Azospirillum brasilense: one gene and its partner. The protein of the gene in region 1 binds, or shares a complex with, the protein of each later gene. Links are inferred from orthologs where the notes say so. Each region holds a gene or a part of one and is shown in the gene's direction. Other genes may lie near its edges. The genes, in order: trxA and trxB.

Region 1 (3,032 bases):
GCTCCAGGCGCCCATCGTCTTTCTGCCCGACACGCTGGGCACGCCGACCCAGAGCCCGCCGATTCTCTGGCCCGACGAGGGCTGCGCCGTGCCGCTCTTCGCCGCCCGCCGCTCGCAGGAAGACGCGCTGTGCGCCGAGGCCCGCGCCCGCGCCAACCGCCGCCGCGACCAGGAGTACAGGCGCCTGCTGTACGTCGCCCTGACCCGCGCAGAGGACCGGCTGTACGTCTGCGGCTATCAGGGCAGGAAGGAGCCGTCCGACGTCTGCTGGTACAAGCTGGTCGAGGCCGCGATGGGCGAGATCGGCGTGCCGCACCCCTTCGACTTCTCCACCCTCTGCCCGGACGGCTGGAGCGGCGAGGGGTGGCGGCTGGCCGACCCGCAGACCGCCGTGCCCAAGCCGGACGGCGCCGGGGCCGGCCGCGTGCTGACGGCGCAGGAAGCCCCGCCCTGGCTGACCGCCGCCGCGCCGGAGGAGCCGGAGCCGTCCCGCCCCCTCACCCCCTCCCGCCCGGATGGCGACGAGCCGGCGATGCGCTCGCCGCTCGGCGAGGACGACGGGGCGCGCTTCAAGCGCGGCCTGCTGATCCACCGGCTGATGCAGACCCTGCCCGACCTGCCGCCCGACGCGCGGGAGGGTGCCGCCCGCCGCTACCTCGCCCGCCCCGGGCATGAGCTGACGGCGGAGCGCCAGGATGAAATCGCATGCGAAACGATGCGCGTCCTGACCGACCCGCGCTTTTCCCGGCTGTTCGGCCCCAATTCCCGCGCCGAGGTGGAGGTGGTCGGTCTGGTCACCGGGCGCGCCCTGTCGGGCCGGGTCGACCGGTTGGTGATCGAGGACGACGCGGTGTGGATCGTCGACTACAAGACCAACCGCCCGCCACCCGTCCGGGCGGAGGATGTGCCGCCGGTCTATGTCCGCCAGATGGAGGCCTACCGCGCGGCGCTGCGCGCCATCTACCCGAACAAGGCGGTGCGCTGCGTCCTGCTGTGGACCGATACCCCCGCTTTGATGGAGTTGCCGGAGTGAGGCGCGCGTGATAGTCCGCCCATGGAACTTTTCACCCCCGGCCGCGTTGCACGGGACGGCGGATTGGGTTGACGAGACCGCATTCGCGCCCCGGCTTGACCAGCAAGGGGGGTCGGTCATACATTTTGGCAAATTCCACCGATGAGGGATGGGTCCGCCGCCGGTGGAAAATCGGCGCGGCGGTGCCCCTGAACCCAGGCATAGAGGTCACATGAGCGATCCCATCAAGGTCACCGACGACAGCTTCGAGCAGGACGTGCTGAAGGCCGACGGTCCGGTCCTGGTCGATTTCTGGGCGGAGTGGTGCGGCCCCTGCAAGATGATTGCTCCCGCGCTCGACGACCTCGCCAAGGAGTATGGCGGCAAGGTCACCGTCGCCAAGCTGAACATCGACGACAACCCCGGCACCCCGACCAAGTACGGCGTGCGCGGCATCCCGACGCTGATGCTGTTCAAGAACGGCAACGTCGCCGCCACCAAGATCGGCGCCCTGCCGAAGACCGCCCTGTTCTCGTGGGTCGACGAGGCTCTCTGAGCCCCGCTCCCCGGACGATCGAAAAGCCCCGCCCCTCCGGCGGGGCTTTTTGTTTGGCACGATACACGTACAGAAGGCACGGTCCCCTCTGTCGAGCCGCTTGTCGGAAAAGCGGCTCATCATCGACATCGGCTTTGCAGTCGCGGGCTGTGCAGTCGCGGGCTGTGCAGTCGTGCCGCCGCTGCTTATTCCACCGCTTGACGCAGGGCGGCGGCGCTGGCCCAGGGAGCGAGCGGCAGGGCGCCGGCCAGAAGGCCGCCCAAAAGCAGCAGATGCGGGCGCGGGGTCAGGCCGTTCAGCGCGGCGTCGATGGCCCCGGCGCCGAAGATCAGCACGGGGATGTAGAGCGGCAGGATCAGCAGCGACAGCAGCACGCCGCCGCGCCGGGCGCCCAGAGTCAGCGCGGCGCCGATGCTGCCGATCAGGCTGAGGATCGGCGTGCCGACCAGCAGGGTCAGCACCAGCACCCCGAACCCCTCCGCGTCCATGTTCAGCAGCAGCGCCAAAAGCGGGGCGGCGGCGATCAGCGGCAGGCCGGTCACCAGCCAGTGGGCCAGCGTCTTGGCCAGAACCACCGCCTCCATCGGCAGGGTGGACAGCGACAGCAGCTCCAGCGAGCCGTCCTCGTAGTCGTTCTGGAACAGCCGCTCCAGCGACAGCAGCGAGGCGAGCAGGGCCGCCACCCAGATCACCCCGGCGGCGATGCGGGCGAGGATGTTCGGCTCCGGCCCGACGCCGAAGGGGAACAGCACCACGCAGAGAACGAAGAACATCACGGCGATGCTGGCGTCAGACCCCTGGCGCAGCGCCAGCCGCAGGTCGCGCCCGATCAGGCGCAGGAAGCGGGTCACGCCGCGTCCTCCTCTTCCAAAACGTCGTCGTCCCCGCCCCCGTCGTCCCCGTCGTGAGGGACGGGGGTGAACTCATCGAGGTGCAGCTCGCCGGCGCCGGGCATGGCGATGTCCACATGGGTGGAGACGGCGACCATGCCGCCGCCGGCCCGGTGCTCCGCGATGATCTCCTCGAACAGGGCGATCGCCGCGCGGTCGAGCGCCACGGTCGGCTCGTCGAGCAGCCACAGGGCGGCGGGGGCGGCGATGATGCGGGCGAGGTTCAGGCGCCGCTTCTGCCCCGCCGACAGGTAGCGCCCCGGCACGTTGGCGATGTGCGGCACGCCCAGCCGGTCCAGCGCCTTCAGCGCGTTGCCCCGCGGGTCGGCGGCGCCGCCCAGCGTGGCCCAGAAGGACAGATTCTCCACCGCGCTCAGCACCGGCTTCACCGCGTCGAGATGGCCGACGTAATGGATGCGGCCGCGGTGGGCGTCGGGATCGTCGGTCACCGGAACGCCGTCCCAGGACAGCTGGCCGCGGATCGGCTTCAGCAGCCCGGCCATGACGCGCAGCAGGCTGGACTTGCCGCTGCCGTTGGGGCCGAGCAGGAACAGCGCCTCGCCCGGCGCGATCC
Region 2 (3,261 bases), 420 kb from region 1 along the record:
AGAAGTTCACGATGCTGATCTATCTCTCCAAGGGGCCGGACTGCGCCGACTGGGGCACCGACGTGCTGGACGCCACCCGCACCGTCGTCACCCGCGCGCCCTACGCCTTCAACGGGGGATTGGTCTTCGTTCCCGGAACGAACACGTGGCATGGCTTCGCCCCGCGCCCGATCCGCGGCGTGCGCAAGTCGATCATCGTGAATTACGTCGGCCCGGAATGGCGCGCGCGCCACGAGCTGGCCTTCCCCGACACGCCTGTCGCCTGAATTGCCGTGGCCTGAATTGCCGCCTGGAGACCGCCCCATGTCCACGCCCACCACCATGCTGGATCTGGACCGCTTCCGCGCCACCCCGCTGCAGCACGAGCCGTTCGACTTCCTCTGCGTCCCCGGCTTCGTGAAGCGGGAGCATCTGGAGGCCCTGCACCGCGACTACCCCAAGGTGGACAAGCCCGGCTCGATTCCGCTCGGCGTCTTCCCACAGGGGCCGGCCTTCGACGCTCTGATTGAGGAGCTGCGCAGCGAAGCGGTCTGCCAGGCCTTCTCGGAGAAGTTCGGACTCGACCTGTCGCGCTACCCGACCATGTTCACCGCCCGCGGCATGTGCCGGGCGACCGACGGGAAGATCCACCCCGATTCGGCCAGCAAGATCGTCACCGTCCTGATCTACATGAACCCACCCTGGGAGGCGTCGGGCGGGCGCCTGCGCGTGCTGCGCAGCCCGAACCTGGAGGATTACGCCGCCGAGGTGCCGCCGGACGAGGGCACGCTGCTGTGCTTCCGCCGCACCGACACCTCCTGGCACGGGCACCATTCCTTCGAGGGCCGGCGCCGCGCCGTGCAGATGAACTGGGTCCGCAACAGTGTCTACATCTGGCACGAGCAGTGGCGTCACCGCGTCGGCGCCTGGCTGAAGAACCGGACGGGGGCCGCGCCGGTCCATTATTGAGGGGCATTCCCCGGGTGGTCCCCCGGGTGGTCGGGGCGAGGCATCGTCACCATGATGGGCCGGCATGGCAGGCTTTCCGATGACAGCGCGTCGGAACTGGACCATATGTTCGGCGCGGCCCTATGGTCCGCATCAGATCAGATCGTGACGGACAGAGCGATGCCCAGCACCCACCACACCAAGGTTCTCATCATCGGCGCCGGTCCTGCCGGCTATACCGCGGCCATCTACGCGGCGCGCGCCAACCTGCAGCCGCTGATGGTGCAGGGCATGCAGCCGGGCGGCCAGCTCATGATCACCACCGACGTCGAGAACTATCCCGGCTTCGCCGACCCCATCCAGGGACCGTGGCTGATGGAGCAGATGCAGAAGCAGGCCGAGCATGTCGGGACCAAGATGGTCTTCGACCTGATCACCGATGTCGACTTCAGCCAGCGCCCCTTCGTCTGCAAGGGCGACTCGGGCGACACCTACACCGCCGACAGCGTCATCATCGCGACCGGCGCGCAGGCCCGCTGGCTGGGCATCTCCAGCGAGGAGATCTACCGCGGCTTCGGCGTGTCGGCCTGCGCCACCTGCGACGGCTTCTTCTTCCGCGGCAAGGAGATCGCGGTCATCGGGGGCGGCAACTCCGCGGTGGAGGAGGCGCTGTACCTCACCAACCACGCCTCCAAGGTGACGGTCATCCACCGCCGCGACAGCTTCCGCGCCGAGCGGATCATGCAGGACCGGCTGTTCCGCAACCCCAAGATCGAGGTCGTCTGGGACAGCGTGGTCGAGGAGATCGTCGGCGAGGGCGACGGCTCGCTGGGCAACCCGCGCGGCGTCACCGGCGTGCGCGTGAAGAACGTGAAGTCGGGCGAGGAGCGGGTGATCCCGGTGGCCGGCGTCTTCGTCGCCATCGGCCATGTCCCCGCCACCGCCGTCTTCCAGGGCAAGGTGGAGACCGACTCCGAGGGCTACATCGTCACCGCCCCCGACTCGACGGCCACCAACGTGCCGGGCGTCTTCGCGGCGGGTGACGTGAAGGACAAGATCTACCGGCAGGCCGTCACCGCCGCCGGCATGGGCTGCATGGCCGCCCTGGAGGCCGAGCGCTGGCTGGCCCACCACGAGGGCGAGCCGAGCCCGGCGGGCAACTGGTAAGCCTGTTTTGGCGGGGGCCGGGCGACCGGTCCCCTTATCCCGCCCCGGTTGGTCAGCGCCGGTTCATCATCCCGTCGACGCTGAACCGCCCGGCCCCGGCGGCGATCAGCGCGAGGAAGCCGCCGATGATGGCGAGGTTCTTCATGAACTGGATGCGCTGCATCCCCTGGGCCTCCGGCGGGTAGGTCCAATAGCGGTGGGCGATCAGCGTCGCCATGATGGTGAAGAGCACCACCGCCGCCGCGGCCAGCCGCGTCCAGGCCCCCAGCACCACGGCCAGCCCGCCGAAGCACTCCACCGCCCCGCCCAGCGCGGCCAGCAGCATCGGCATGGGCAGCCCCTGCCCTTCCAGGCTTCCGGCGAACGCGCCGAGGTCCATCAGCTTGCCGAAGCCGCTCTGCACGAAAATCGCCCCGATCAGCAGCCTTGCGGCCAGCAGCAGGACATCCTGCCCGCCCGTCGCCGCCCGGTCCGCTCCCCGCACCCGGTCGTAATTGTAGGAGGCCATGGCGCCCTCTCTCACGTCCATCGGACATCCAAGGAGAACGCGCGCAGCCACCCTGTTGTTTCGCCCCCTGTTCTTTTGTCCGACCCCAAAAGGACGGGGCGCCGCCCCGAAGGACGGCGCCCCGTCGAAACACCAAGTCGAATCACAAACCGCTCAGCGCCGACTACTCCAGCATGGAGCGCAGCATCCAGGCGGTCTTCTCGTGGATCTGCAGGCGCTGGGTCAGCAGGTCGGCGGTCGGCTGGTCGTTGGCCTCCTCGGCGGTCGGGAAGACCTTCCGGGCGGTGCGGGCGACGGCCTCGTGCCCCTCGACGAGCTGGCGCAGCATCTCCTGCGCGTTCGGAACGCCCTGCTCCTCCTTGATCGAGGCGAGCTTGGTGAACTGCGAGAAGCTGCCCGGCGCCGGATAGCCAAGGGCGCGGATGCGCTCCGCCACCTCGTCCAGGGCGGTCCACAGCTCCGTGTACTGGGTCATGAACATGGTGTGGAGCGTGTTGAACATCGGCCCCGTGACGTTCCAGTGGAAGGAATGCGTCTTCAGGTACAGGGCGAAGGTGTCGGCGAGCACGTTGTTCAGGCCCTCGGCAATGGCCTTGCGGTCGGCTTCCGCGATCCCGATGTCGATCTGCATGGTTTCTCAATCCTCCGTGGGGTTGTCT

The links.
Region 2: the proteins of trxA (region 1) and trxB are in contact, whole or in part, in a crystal structure (PDB 1F6M), measured with the Escherichia coli proteins. The link is inferred for Azospirillum brasilense from one-to-one orthologs.

The regions. Positions count from the first base shown.
Region 1 is NZ_CP012914.1:319,250-322,281, reverse strand. The notes cover bases 188-2,906. They hold trxA (thioredoxin TrxA), read left to right. Parts: upstream 188-1,244; coding sequence 1,245-1,568; downstream 1,569-2,906. Other genes in these bases: ccmA (heme ABC exporter ATP-binding protein CcmA), read right to left, coding at 2,416-2,906; ccmB (heme exporter protein CcmB), read right to left, coding at 1,754-2,419; addA (double-strand break repair helicase AddA), read left to right, coding at 188-1,033. In the rest of the region: more of addA, read left to right, coding at 1-187; more of ccmA, read right to left, coding at 2,907-3,032. UniProt on the Escherichia coli protein: Participates in various redox reactions through the reversible oxidation of its active center dithiol to a disulfide and catalyzes dithiol-disulfide exchange reactions.
Region 2 is NZ_CP012914.1:735,338-738,598, reverse strand. Bases 153-3,100 are described here. They hold trxB (thioredoxin-disulfide reductase), read left to right. Parts: upstream 153-1,107; coding sequence 1,108-2,094; downstream 2,095-3,100. Other genes in these bases: AMK58_RS03325 (Dps family protein), read right to left, coding at 2,766-3,100; AMK58_RS03330 (DoxX family protein), read right to left, coding at 2,147-2,623; AMK58_RS03340 (2OG-Fe(II) oxygenase), read left to right, coding at 304-948; AMK58_RS03345 (2OG-Fe(II) oxygenase), read left to right, coding at 153-266. In the rest of the region: more of AMK58_RS03345, read left to right, coding at 1-152; more of AMK58_RS03325, read right to left, coding at 3,101-3,233.